Regions from separate parts of the Isoptericola sp. GX10416 genome, predicted to be linked through region 1. Evidence: riboswitches for the same ligand, from Rfam matches in the RefSeq annotation. Region 1 holds a riboswitch; each other region holds the start of a gene.
What was found. A riboswitch is a leader RNA that binds a small molecule or an ion and turns the genes downstream of it on or off. The one in region 1 is predicted to bind cyclic di-AMP.
Positions count from the first base shown of each region.

Region 2: another riboswitch for cyclic di-AMP. It lies ahead of ACWAT2_RS04855 (C40 family peptidase); the one in region 1 lies ahead of ACWAT2_RS12735 (C40 family peptidase).
Region 3: another riboswitch for cyclic di-AMP. It lies ahead of ACWAT2_RS19000 (M15 family metallopeptidase); the one in region 1 lies ahead of ACWAT2_RS12735 (C40 family peptidase).

Region 1 covers NZ_JBWPVO010000008.1:62,717-67,005, forward strand. The annotation lists gene serC (phosphoserine transaminase) at 1-129, opposite strand, end outside; gene ACWAT2_RS12725 (iron-dependent transcriptional repressor DtxR) at 232-930, shown strand; cyclic di-AMP (ydaO/yuaA leader) riboswitch at 1,082-1,237, shown strand; gene ACWAT2_RS12730 (C40 family peptidase) at 1,240-2,031, shown strand; cyclic di-AMP (ydaO/yuaA leader) riboswitch at 2,293-2,483, shown strand; gene ACWAT2_RS12735 (C40 family peptidase) at 2,484-3,305, shown strand; gene ACWAT2_RS12740 (universal stress protein) at 3,460-4,289, shown strand, end outside.
Region 2 covers NZ_JBWPVO010000002.1:226,368-230,656, reverse strand. The annotation lists gene ACWAT2_RS04870 (SDR family NAD(P)-dependent oxidoreductase) at 1-314, opposite strand, end outside; gene ACWAT2_RS04865 (exodeoxyribonuclease III) at 345-1,145, shown strand; gene ACWAT2_RS04860 (septum formation family protein) at 1,189-1,941, shown strand; cyclic di-AMP (ydaO/yuaA leader) riboswitch at 2,267-2,416, shown strand; gene ACWAT2_RS04855 (C40 family peptidase) at 2,418-3,287, shown strand; gene ACWAT2_RS04850 (ABC transporter ATP-binding protein) at 3,476-4,189, shown strand; gene ACWAT2_RS04845 (hypothetical protein) at 4,189-4,289, shown strand, end outside.
Region 3 covers NZ_JBWPVO010000023.1:13,421-17,709, reverse strand. The annotation lists gene ACWAT2_RS19010 (VOC family protein) at 1-209, shown strand, start outside; gene ACWAT2_RS19005 (LLM class flavin-dependent oxidoreductase) at 238-1,218, opposite strand; cyclic di-AMP (ydaO/yuaA leader) riboswitch at 1,370-1,522, shown strand; gene ACWAT2_RS19000 (M15 family metallopeptidase) at 1,522-2,382, shown strand; gene glmS (glutamine--fructose-6-phosphate transaminase (isomerizing)) at 2,392-4,230, opposite strand; gene ACWAT2_RS18990 (hypothetical protein) at 4,278-4,289, opposite strand, start outside.

The sequences.
Region 1 (4,289 bases):
GCCGAGCACGGGCCGGGCCGGGTCCCCGGCCGCACCCAGAGCCATGACCTGAGCCGTGCGAACCTTCGACGGACCGGAGCCGAACCGGCCGTCCGACGGCAGCAGCGACGAGGGGATCTGCAGGGTCATGAGGGCTCCGTGGCTCGTGGTGTGTCCGTTCGCACGTGCGAGGACGTTCGAACGGTGACGTGTGCGAATAGACTAGGCCCGGGCCTCAAGACGGGAGTGGACGTGACCGACCTGATCGACACCACCGAGATGTACCTCAAGACGATCTACGAGCTCGGTGAGGAGGGCATCACGCCGCTCCGTGCACGGATCGCGGAGCGCCTCGGTCACTCGGGGCCCACGGTCTCGCAGACGATCGCGCGGATGGAGCGGGACGGCCTGGTGATCGTCACGGGCGACCGCCACCTCGAGCTCACGGACGACGGCAGGTCGAAGGCGACCCGCGTCATGCGCAAGCACCGGCTGGCGGAGCGGCTCCTCACCGACGTCATCAAGCTGGACTGGGAGCACGTCCACAACGAGGCGTGCCGCTGGGAGCACGTCATGAGCGACCTCGTCGAACGGCGCCTCGTCACACTCCTCGACCACCCGCACCACGACCCCTACGGCAACCCGATCCCGGGACTGTCCGAGCTGGGCGAGCAGTACGAGGACGTGCCGTTCCTCGACGGCGTGCAGTCGCTGCCGACCTTCCTGCGGGGCGGCTCCGACGAGGTGACGGTCGTGCTGCAGCGCATCGCCGAGCCCGTCCAGGTCGACGACGAGTTCCTCGCACGGCTGGCGAAGGTCGGGCTGCTGCCTGGCACGCGCGTCCAGGCGAGAGCGATCGGCGACTACTACGCCGTGCAGGCCTCGGGCGCCGACGAGGGCCTCGAGCTGCCCGAGGACCTCGCCAAGCACCTGTTCGTCGCGGCGCGCTGAACGCTTCGGGAGCCTCCTGCGGGGGCGCCCGGCGTGCCCGTGATCGGAACGTGACATCGCCAGCCGGGTCGGGTACGGTCGGACACGCTCGCGGGAGATTCCTCCGGCGAGTACCGGGACGGACGCCTAACCCTGCCGCCGTCCTGGTTTCCACGGATGACCGCTGGCAGGAGCGGGGGACCCACTTTCGGGCACCGGAGACGGTGTCCTTGGGGTGAAGTCGTCGAGAGCGCGAGTTCTCGGTGGCCGGGTGTTTTCTCCCACCCGAACCCGACAGCTGACCTCGTAGGCGACAAGGAGAGGTTGAACGTGACTGCTCGCACCACGCGTGGCAAGCACCGTGCCGCACGCCGTCCCGTGCTGGCTGCACCGTCCGCGGCTGCCGGCCGTCGGGCCGCCGTCGTCGCCACCGCCGGCGGCCTGCTCGTCTCGACCATCGGCGGCGCCACCGCGGCGCAGGCCGCTCCGGTCGACAACGACGCGGCGAACAAGCTCAGCACCGTCGACCTCGGCGCGCTGACCGACCAGGCTCGGACGGCCCTCGAGGCGGCCCCTGTGGTCACCGTGGACGCCGACGCCAAGGTCTCCGTCGAGAAGATCACGCCCAAGGTCGCCAAGGCGGCCGAGATCAAGGCGGCACCCGAGCCGGAGCCGGAGCCCGTCCGCGAGGTCGCGCCGTCCCGCTCGGGCGAGCGCACCGCCGTCGAGTCGAGCAGCAGCACCGAGTCGTCGTCGTCCTCCTCGACGGCAGACGCGCCGGCCTCGGCCAACGGGTCGAACATCATCTCGATCGCTTCGCGCTACGTGGGTGTCCCATACGTCTCCGGCGGCACGACGCCGTCCGGCTTCGACTGCTCCGGCTTCACCTCGTACGTCTATGCGCAGGCCGGTATCACGCTGTCCCGCTCCTCCTCGGAGCAGCGCTACGCAGGCACGGTCGTGTCGCGCGCGAACGCTCAGCCGGGTGACCTCATCTGGACCCCGGGCCACATCGGCATCTACGCCGGCGGCAACACCCAGATCGATGCCCCCCGTCCGGGCAAGACGATCCAGTTCCGCAACATCTGGCAGTCGAACCCCACGTTCATCCGCGTGGGCTGACACTCCCGCCACGCCGACCGAGACCCCATCGCGCATCTGCGCGGTGGGGTCTTGTCGCGTCCGGGGCTCCAGGGGGCGCAGGGCGCCCGTCGTCGCTCGTGCGGGGACGTGTCCGGGGAGCGTGAGCGCGGGCGTCTGCGGGGCGTCCAAGGGGTTCCGGAGGTGCGCTGCGGCCTGCGTCGCACATCACCGTGACCTAAACGTGACATGTCCGCTCGGATCCGCTACCGTTTCCACGTCCGGTAGAGCACTCTTCCGGATCCTGATCGGACGCCGAGTCCTGCCACCGGTCAGGGAACCAAGACCGCCGGCAGGAGCGGGGGACCCACTTCCGGGCATCGGAGACGGTGTCCTTGGGGTGAAGCCGCACAGTGCGCAAGTACCGTGCGGCCGGGTGATTTCTCCCACCCGAACCCGACAGCTGACCTCGTAGGCGACAGGAGAGGGAACACGTGAACGCACCATCCAGGACGCGCGGCAAGCACCGTGCCGCACGCCGTCCGATGCTGGCTGCGCCGTCCGCGGCTGCCGGCCGTCGGGCCGCCGTCGTGGCCACCGCTGGTGGCCTGCTCGTCTCGACCATCGGTGGCGCCACCGCAGCACAGGCCGCCCCGGTCGACAACGACGCGGCCAACAAGCTCAGCACCGTTGACCTCGGCGCGCTGACCGACCAGGCTCGCACGGCCCTCGAGGCGGCCCCCGTCGTCACCGTGGACGCCGAGGCCAAGGTCTCCGTCGAGAAGATCACGCCCAAGGTCGCCAAGGCGGCCGAGATCAAGGCGGCACCCGAGCCGGAGCCGGAGCCCGTCCGCGAGGTCGCGCCGTCCCGCTCGTCCGAGCGCACCGCCGTCGACACCAGCACGACGAGCGCCGACACCTCGGCTGCGAGCACTGAGTCCGCAGCGGCCCCCGCCGCGGACGGCTCGCGCGGCTCGCAGGTCGCCTCGATCGCCGCCCGGTACATCGGCACCAAGTACGTGGTCGGTGGCGCCTCGCCGTCCGGGTTCGACTGCTCGGGCCTGGTGACCTACGCCTACGCCCAGGTCGGCGTGACGTCGCTGCCGCGTTCGTCCAGCCAGATCCGTAGCTCGTCCGCCACCACCGTGGTGTCGCGCGCCGAGGCGCAGCCCGGTGACCTCATCTGGTCGCCCGGTCACATCTCGATCTACATCGGCAACGGCCAGCAGATCGAGGCCACGCGCCCGGGCGGATGGACGGTCCGCCAGAGCAGCCTGTGGCAGTCCAGCCCGGTGTTCCTGCGAGTCACCGGCTGAGGCTGCTGCCGAGCAGGACCCTCGACGCCCCGACGTTCCCCGTGGACGTCGGGGCGTCGTGCGTCCTCTTTGCTACACCTTGCGGGCGTCTTTCGTTACCCTTGAAGCAAGGTGGCTCCGGACGGTGAGGTCCGGACATGACGGGAGGCGCGACATGACACGTCCAGAGGTCGTCCTAGTGGGAGTCGACGGCTCGACCGCGAGCCTGCACGCCCTGGACTGGGCCGCGGCGTACGCCCAGCGGGTCGGATGGGGGCTGCACATCGTGTGCAGCTACTCGCTGCCCTCCTTCACGGCGGCGTCGCTCGACGGCGGATACGCGGCACTCGACGACACGGCGATCGCCGAAGGTGCCAAGGCAGTGCTCGCGGAGGCCGAGGCGCGGGTCGCACCGCTCGGCGTCCCGGTGCAGGGCACGGTCGCCACGGGGGACGCGGCGGGTGTGCTCGTCGAGATGTCGTCCGAGCACTCGCTCGCCGTGGTGGGCACCCGCGGCCGTGGCGGTTTCACGGAGCGTCTGCTCGGCACCGTGTCGTCGGCGCTGCCGGCGCACGCGCACTGCCCGACGGTCGTGGTCCCGCACCGTGAGGGTGCCGACGACCCGCGGCGCCGCGACGGTGACACCGTCCACGAGGTCAGCCGGATCGTCGTCGGCGTCGACGGTTCGCCGACGTCCGAGGTCGCACTGCGGTACGCCGTCGACCAGGCGAAGTCGTGGGATGCCGAGCTGGTCGCAGTCGCCGGCGTGCCGCTCGGGTCGGGCGCCGGGGTGCTCGCCTGGCTGCCGTCCCAGATCGATCACGAGCAGGTGCTCGCGGACGTGGAGGCGGGGCTGGACGTGATCGTCGACCAGATCCAGGCGGAGCATCCGGGCCTCACGATCAAGCGCCACGTGCTGGACGGGTCGGGGGCCGAGCTGCTCACCGAGTTCTCGTCGGCGGCCGACCTCGTCGTGGTCGGCTCACGAGGGCGTGGCGGCTTCCG
Region 2 (4,289 bases), on a different contig from region 1:
CCGCCGACGAACCGTTGCGCGGTCGTGAACCCGGCGTTGTTGACGAGCAGGCCCACGGGGCGCCGCTCGTCGCCCGGCTCGTCCCCGGTGACGGCGAGCCGCTCGGCGACCCGGGCGACGTCGTCCGGGTCGGACAGGTCGGCGGGCAGGACCTCCACCTGGACCCCGGCGGCGGCGCGGATCTGCCCGGCCACCTGCTCGAGGCGCTCGGTGGTGCGCGCCACGAGCACGAGGTCGTGGCGTGCCGTGGCGAGCTGCCAGGCGAACTCCAGTCCGAGGCCGGCGGTGGCGCCGGTGACGAGCGCGGTTCCCATGAACGCACTCTATGGCCCTAGGGTGCGTGCGTGCGTATCGCCACGTGGAACGTCAACTCCCTGCGGACCCGGCTGGACCGCGTGCTGGCGTTCCTGGAGCGCTCGAGCATCGACGTGCTCGCGCTGCAGGAGACGAAGTGCCGCGACGACCAGCTCCCGGTGGCCCCGTTCGAGGCGGCCGGCTACGAGGTCGCGCACACGGGGTACCACCAGTGGAACGGTGTCGCGATGGTCTCCCGCGTGGGCCTGGAGGACGTCGCGACGTCGTTCGCCGACCAGCCGGCGTTCGGCAAGCCGGGCCAGGAGCCGCGGGTCGAGGCGCGCGCGATCGGCGCGACCTGTGGCGGCGTGCGGCTCTGGTCGCTCTACGTGCCGCACGGGCGTGCGCTGACGGACCCGCACTACGCGTACAAGCTCGCCTGGCTCGACGGGCTGCGCGCGGACGCCGCGGCGTGGCTGCAGGCCGACCCGAGGGCGCAGGTCGGCCTGCTTGGCGACTGGAACGTGATCCCTCGTGACACGGACGTGTGGGACGTGACCGCGTTCGAGGGGCACACGCACGTCTCCGCCCCGGAACGGGCGGCCTTCGCGGCGTTCGAGGAGGCCGGGTACACCGAGGTCACCCGCGAGCACCTGCCGGCCGAGCACACCTACACCTACTGGGACTACCAGCAGCTCGCGTTCCCGCGGAACCGCGGGATGCGCATCGACTTCGCCTACGCCTCGCCGGCGCTGCGCGACCGCGTCACGTCGGTGGCGATCGACCGGGACGAGCGGCGCGGCAAGGGCGCCAGCGACCATGTCCCGGTCGTGCTGGACCTCGCCGGTTGACCGCGGCGCCGGCAGATCGATCGACACGCTCTAGGTTGTTCCCATGACCGACGTTCCCGACCGCTCCGAGGACCCGCTGTTCGTCTCGCCCGGCCCGGGGCCGGCCGGGACGCCAGGCCCGGAGGGAACGCCGGGCCCGGAGGGGACGCCAGGCCCGGGGCACCGCGGGTCCGACGGCGGCACCCCGGCAGGCCGGTCCGCGGCGGTCCACCGGCCGGTCGTGCCCGAGGACCCGGCCGCGTACGGGGCGCGCTGGGGAGCTCCCGGCGGGCCGACGCCGGCCGACCGCGCCGCCGCCCGCCGTCGGGCACGGGTCTGGGTGTTCTCGGTGCTGGCCGTGGTGGTGCTGGTCGTGGCGGTGGCCGCGGGGGGTTCGTGGTGGGCGAACCGGGCGCACGACCGCGCGTGGGAGCCGGTGGCAGCCGACGTCGTCGAGCCGACCTCGGCTCACGCGGTCCAGCTCGTGCTGGGCTCGTGCGTGGCCGACGTCCCGGGCTCGACGTCGGTGGACACGGTCGAGGTGGTCCCGTGCCGGGACGAGCACACGGCGCAGGTGGTGGGGCGGCACGACTCGGCGGCCGACGAGGTGTGGCCGGGCACCGACGTCGTGGTGGCGCGTGCCGCACGCGGGTGCACCCCGGAGCTGCTCGGTGCGGGAGCGAGAGGCTCCGACGACGTGGCCGACCTGACCTGGGTGCTGTGGACTCCCAGCGAGGAGTCGTGGGCCGAGGGCGACCGAGCAGGTCTGTGCGTCGGCGTCTGGCCCGCTCCCCGGACGGGCAGCCTGCTCGAGTGAGCCGGTCCGGCGCGCCCTCACCCTGAGTTGTGAAGGTCTCGGCATGACCTGCGAGAACGGTGCCCCGCAGCCCTCGGATGGTGGCGCTCTCATCGGGCACTCGTGATATATCGGGCGTCGATCCGTCCCTGTGTGGCGAGAAATAGAGCGATTTGCCGTATCGAGGAGGAATGCGCCCGCCGACGCATTTCTTCACACCTTCTCCCCGAGTGGCCCCACAACCCATCGTTATCTGATTGTGATCTGCGAGGAACTCGCCGCTAGCGTGCCCGGGTCGCCCCATGTCCGGGGTGAACGGTCGGGCCGCAAGCCGAGTGCTGCCGGCGGCCCGACATCACCGAACCCACGGCAGCAGCGGGAGAACCACGTTCTTCGGGCGGACTCGTGCCGCCCTCGGGGTTAAGCCGTCTCACGACGGCGGGCCATCACTTCTCGGCCTCATCCGACAGCTCATCTCGCAGGCTGGAGAGGTCGCCATGTCAATGCACCACAGTGCTGCGCGCCCGCAGGGCGCCACCACCGCGCGCATGCCGCGCCTGCGACGCTCGACCGTCGCCATCGCCCTGTCCGCCGCGCTCGCCGGCGGCACCGTCGTCGCCGGAGCCGGGCAATCGTCGGCAGCGCCCTCGCCCTCCGCGGCGACCGTCTCGACGACACACCTGCCGACCGCCGGCCACGGCGTCATCACGGCCAAGAAGTCGAAGCCCGTCGTCAAGGCGTCGGTCTCGCGCAAGACCGCCAAGCAGGGCAAGGGCAAGACCCGCCCCAAGTTCACCGTGCAGGTCACGAAGGGCGGCGACGCCGTGAAGGGCCGCGTCCGGCTCTTCGTCGACGGCAAGAAGGTCAACGTCAAGAAGCTGAACAAGAACGGCATCGTGCGCATGAAGCCGCTCCTGAAGCGCTACGACGTGGGCAAGAACCGGATCCGCCTGACCGTGGTGCCCGCCAGGTCGACCGGGCTGGCCAAGGTCAAGAAGCACCGCACCATCACGCTCAAGGCGAAGCAGAGCCGCGGCGCCAAGGTCGTCAAGGTGGCCAACCGCTACGTCGGCCACCGCTACTCCTACGGCGGCACCAGCCCGTCGTCCGGGTTCGACTGCTCGGGCTTCACCTCGTACGTGTACAAGAAGGCGGTCGGCAAGAAGCTGCCGCGCACGACGTCCGCACAGAAGCGGGCCGGCAAGACGGTCTCGCGGTCCAAGGCCCGCCCCGGCGACATCGTCTACACCCCGGGTCACGTCTCCATCTACGCCGGCAACGGCAGGATCATCGAGTCGGCGCGTCCCGGCGTCGGCGTCGTGAAGCGCAAGATGTGGCAGAACAACCCGACGTTCATCCGCATCTGAACCGTCCGGACGGCACGTCAGGCTGGGCCCGCACTCCCCCGGAGTGCGGGCCCAGCCTGTTCTGCCGCGAGGCCTCCACCAAAAGTCGTAGCCCACGTTCCCCCTCCCGCCAGAAGCGACGACGGCGTCGCCCCGGCCAGTCTGGAGGCACCGCACCGCACCGGCGCGGACACACGAGAGGGGAACACGTGCCCGCCATACAGATCACCGGCCTGCGCAAGTCGTACGGAACGTTCGACGCCGTGCAGGGCGTCGACCTCACGGTCGAGAGCGGACGCGTCGTCGGGCTGCTCGGCCCGAACGGCGCGGGCAAGACCACGACGCTGCACGTCCTGCTCGGCCTCGCCGCGCCCACCGCCGGCGAGGCCCTCGTCCAGGGCCGCCGTCACAGCGACCTCGACGACCCCGCGCGGACCGTCGGCGCGCTCCTCGACGCCGGGGGTCTGCACCCCGGACGCACCGGCCGCGACCACCTGCGCATCCTCGCCCTGGCCGGCGGGATGCCGGCCCGCCGGGTCGACGACGTCCTGGAGATCGTCGGGATGACGCCCGCCGCCGACCGCCGCGTCCGCACCTACTCGCTGGGCATGCGGCAACGTCTGGGCCTCGCCGCGGCACTCCTCGGCGATCCCGGGATCCTCGTCCTCGACGAGCCCGCCAACGGCCTCGACCCGGCAGGTATGCGCTGGCTGCGCGAGATGCTGAGGTCCTTCGCCGACGGCGGTGGCGCCGTCCTGCTCGCCAGCCACGTCCTCGCCGAGGTCACCCAGGTGGCCGACGACGTCGTCGTGGTCGGCCAGGGCCGCGTCATCACCGCGGGCCCGCTCGACGAGCTCGTCCAGGACTCCTCCCTCGAGGACGTCTACCTCGACCTGACCGCCACCACCGCAGGAGTGCGCTGATGTTCCGTGCCGAGATGCTCAAGCTCCGTTCCACCCGCTCTCCCTGGGTCATCGGGATCGTCGCCGTCGCGGGCGCCGCGCTCGTCCAGGCCCTGACCAT
Region 3 (4,289 bases), on a different contig from region 1:
ACCTGGAGCTGGTCCGCACGCCCGCGGAGACCGCCTGGACCCGCGTGCACCTGGACCTGCTGCCGTACCCCGGCGACTCCCAGGCCGCCGAGGTGGAGCGGCTGCGGTCGCTGGGCGCCACGGACGCCGACGTCGGCCAGGGCGACGTGCCCTGGGTCTGCCTCGCGGACATCGAGGGCAACGACTTCTGCGTCCTGGGGCGGGGCTGAGGCGACCCCGGCCCGTCGACGCCCGGTCTCAGAGCACCCGTGCGAGCGCGTCGAGAGCCGCCGTCGGGTCCGGGCCGACGGGGATCATGACCACGCAGGACGCCCCGGCGTCCCACCGGGCCGCGACACCGCCCTGCACCTGCGCGGGCGTCCCGGCCAGCGCGAGGTCGTCGAGCCACTCGTCCGGCAGGTCCCGGACGAACTCTGCCCGCGAACCCGCTCGGCGGCGCAGCGCCCGGAACTCCTCGGCGAACGGCAGCGGCGCGACGTGCGGGTCCCAGTCGGGCTCCCCGATCCACTCCAGCCCGGGACGTGCCGTGTCCCGCGCACGCGCCGCGTCGTCGTCGACCGCCGCGACGTCGTAGGTGACGACCCGGTGCGGGCCCGCGGCGGCGACGTGGCCGAGCGCGGCCCGGACGTACGCGGGGGCGCACGGCTCCGCGAGGACGGTGCCGTCCGCCTGCCGCCCGGCCAGCGCGAGGGACCGCGGCCCCCGCACGCCCGCCAGCACGCGGGGGGTCGTCGTGGGGACGACGGCGGGTTCCAGCCGCACGCCGTCCAGCGCGACGTAGCGAGCGGTCCCGTCGAGCTCGACGACGTCACCCCGCACCAGCGCGCGGACAGCGCGCAGGTGCTCCTCGAGCAGCGTGAGCGGGCTGCTGGGCCACGCCCCCGCGGACCGCATCCAGCCCGGCATGCCGTGCCCCAGGCCGACGTCGACCCGGCCCGGGAAGAGCTGGCCCAGGGTGGCGACCTCCATCGCCGTGAACGCCGGGTTCCGCGCTGCGGCGGGCAGGACGCCGACCCCCACCCGGATCCGCTCGGTCGCCGCGAGGACCGCCGCCGCCTGCGCCGTGCCCCCGCGGAACCCGAGGTCCTCGACCACCCAGAGCTCGTCGAAGCCGTGCGCGTCGGCACGCCGGGCGAAGTCGAGGACGTCCCCGGCCGGCAGGTCCCGGGGCAGCATCACCCCGACCGCACGTTCCGTCGTCGTCTCGGAGGGTGCCACGTGGTCTCCTTCGTCGTCGGGCTCACCCGCGATCATGCCAGCGCCGGACATGCTGTTACGCGTTCGTGACAATCGGTGCCTCCGCGCGGTACGTTTCTGCATGCCTCGCCACGCCGCGAGGCACGTCGCACGGGCGCCGAGCCCTGTCACCGTGCGTCGTCGACCGAAACAGACACGGGGCGGGGGAACCAACGACGGGCGCCACGGCGTCCTTGGGGTGAAGCCGACCGCGCAGCGCGCGGCGGCCGGGTCAGTCTCCGACCCGAATCCGACAGCTAACCCCGAAGGCGCCAGGAGATGACGATGACCCGCTCCACCCGCGCACGCCGTGGCCGGCACTTCGCCGAGCCCCAGCCCCGCGCCTCCCGCGCTTCACGCACGACCCCGCGACCGGCGGCACGACTGGCACCACGTCCCGGGAAGGTCGGCGCCGGGTTCGCCCTCGCGCTCGCCACGGCGTCCGCCGTCGTCGCCCCGGCCGTCCTGCCGGAGGAGGCCAACGCCGAGGGGACCGGGACCACGACCCTCGATCCCGCGGCCCTCGCCGCCGCCGAACGGGCGGTCGCCGAGCGCTCCGACCGGTCGGCCTCCAGGTCCGGCACGGCCGCCCGGTCCGGCGTCGCGATCGTCGTCGACCGGGAGGCCAAGGTGTCCCGGGACGGCGACCGCGTCGACCGGGACTCGATCGAGATCGTGCCGGCCGACCCCGCCCCGGCCGCGCCGGACGAGCAGGTCCCGCCGCCGGGCTGCGACCCGAGCATCGACCCGCAGGGCAGCAACGGCCGCCTCTCCACGGCCGACCTCTGCGCGCCGTGGGCCGGCGCCGTGCTCCTGCGCGCCGACGCCGCGACCGCTCTCGCCGCGCTGAACGACGCGTACACCGAGCAGTTCGGCGAGCAGATGTGCATCACCGACGGCTACCGCAGCTACGACCAGCAGGTGGTGCTCAAGGGGCAGAAGCCCGGCCTCGCGGCCACCCCGGGCACCTCCAACCACGGCTGGGGCCTCGCGGTCGACATCTGCCCGGAGTCGTACGCCGGCGACCGCTGGGCCTGGCTCGCCGAGCACGGCCCCGCGGCGGGGTGGACCAACCCGGCCTGGGCACGCCAGGGCGGTGCGGGACCCTACGAGCCGTGGCACTGGGAGTTCTCCCCCGCCGCGTGACGGGTCGCGTCACTCCACGGTGACGGACTTCGCGAGGTTGCGCGGCCGGTCGACGTCCTCGCCCAGCGCCACGGCCGCGTGGTAGCCGAGCAGCTGGGTGGGGATGGTCAGCAGGATCGGGTCGAGCTCGACCTCGTTGCGCGGCACCTCGATGCGCGCCGTCGCCGCGTTCCCGAGCTCGACGCCCGGGTGCGTGATCGCGACGACAGCGCCGCCACGCGCCCGGATCTCCTGGGCCGCGGTGATGTTCCGCTCGACGAGGTCGTCGTCCGGGATGATCGCGACCGAGGGCAGCTCCGGGCTGATGAGAGCGAGGGGGCCGTGCTTGAGCTCGCTCGTCGGGTACGCCTCGGCGTGCCGGTAGGTGATCTCCTTGAACTTCTGGGCGCCCTCGCGCGCCACCGGGTAGCCCCGGACGCGACCGACGAAGAACAGGCTCGGCGCCGTCGAGAGCTCCTTGGCCGCGGCGGCGAGCGACTCCTCGCCGGCGAGGATCTCGGCGATCTGGCCGGGGATCGCCCGCAGCCCGGCGATGATGCGCCGGCCGTCGGCGAACGACAGGTCGTGCACGCGCCCGAGGGTGAGCGCCAGCAGCGCGAACCCGATCGACATGTGCGTCAGCGCCTTGGTGGAGGCCACCGCGACCTCGGGTCCGGCGTGCAGGTAGATGCCGCCGTCGACCTCCCGCGCGATGGACGAGCCCACGGCGTTGACGAGGCCGACGACGGTGCCGCCCTTGCGCTGCACCTCGCGGACGGCGAAGAGCGTGTCGGCCGTCTCGCCGGACTGGCTCACCACCACGTAGAGCGTGCTCGGCTCGATGATGGGGTTGCGGTAGCGGAACTCGCTGGCGGGCTCCGCGTCGGCGGGGATGCGCGCCAGGTCCTCGATCATCGAGGCCCCGAGCTGGCCGACGTAGTAGGCGGACCCGCAGCCCAGCACCTTGACGCGCTCGAAGCGGCGCAGGTCCCGCGGCTCGAGGTTGAGGCCGGCGAGCTTGGCGGTGCCGAAGCGGTCGTCGAGGCGCCCGGTGAGCATCCGCTCCACCGACTCCGGCTGCTCGTGGATCTCCTTGTGCATGAAGTGGTCGTGCCCACCGAGCTCCAGCTCCTCCACGGTGAGGTCGATCGTGACGGCGGCACGCGCCGTCCGCTCCTCGCCGGCGGTGAAGCTGTGGAAGCCGTCCGCGGTGACGGTGGCGAAGTCGCCGTCGTCCAGCAGCACGACCTGGCTGGTGTGCCGCACGATCGCCGCCGGGTCCGATGCGACGAACATCTCGCCGTCGCCCACGCCGAGCAGCAGCGGCGAGCCGTTGCGCGCCACCACGACGCGCTCGGGCGTCTGGACGTCGAGCACGGCGAGGGCGTAGGTGCCCACGATCTGCCCGACGGCGCCACGCACCGCGTCCTCGAGGCTCAGGCCGGTCGCGAGCTCGCGCGCCACCAGGTGGGCGACCACCTCGGTGTCGGTGTCGGAGGTGAGCTCGACGCCGTCGTCGGCCAGGCGGCTGCGCAGCGTCGCGAAGTTGTCGATGATCCCGTTGTGGACCACGTGGACGCGGCCGTCGAACGACGTGTGCGGGTGGGCGTTGCGCTCGCTGGGCTCGCCGTGGGTGGCCCAGCGGGTATGGCCGATGCCGGTGGTGCCGGCGAGGCGCGCGGGCAGCGCGGCCTCGAGGTCCCGCACGCGGCCCTGCGCGCGGACGACGCGGGACGGGTTGGCCTTCGAGCGCGGGTTGAGGACGGCGATGCCGGCCGAGTCGTAGCCGCGGTACTCCAGGCGCGTCAGCCCTTCGACGAGGACGGGCGCTGCCTGCTGGGGGCCGATGTAGCCGACGATTCCGCACATGGGTGCTGCTCCAGGGGGTGAGGGGTGGACGAGGGACGGCCGGGACCTCAGCCGTAGAC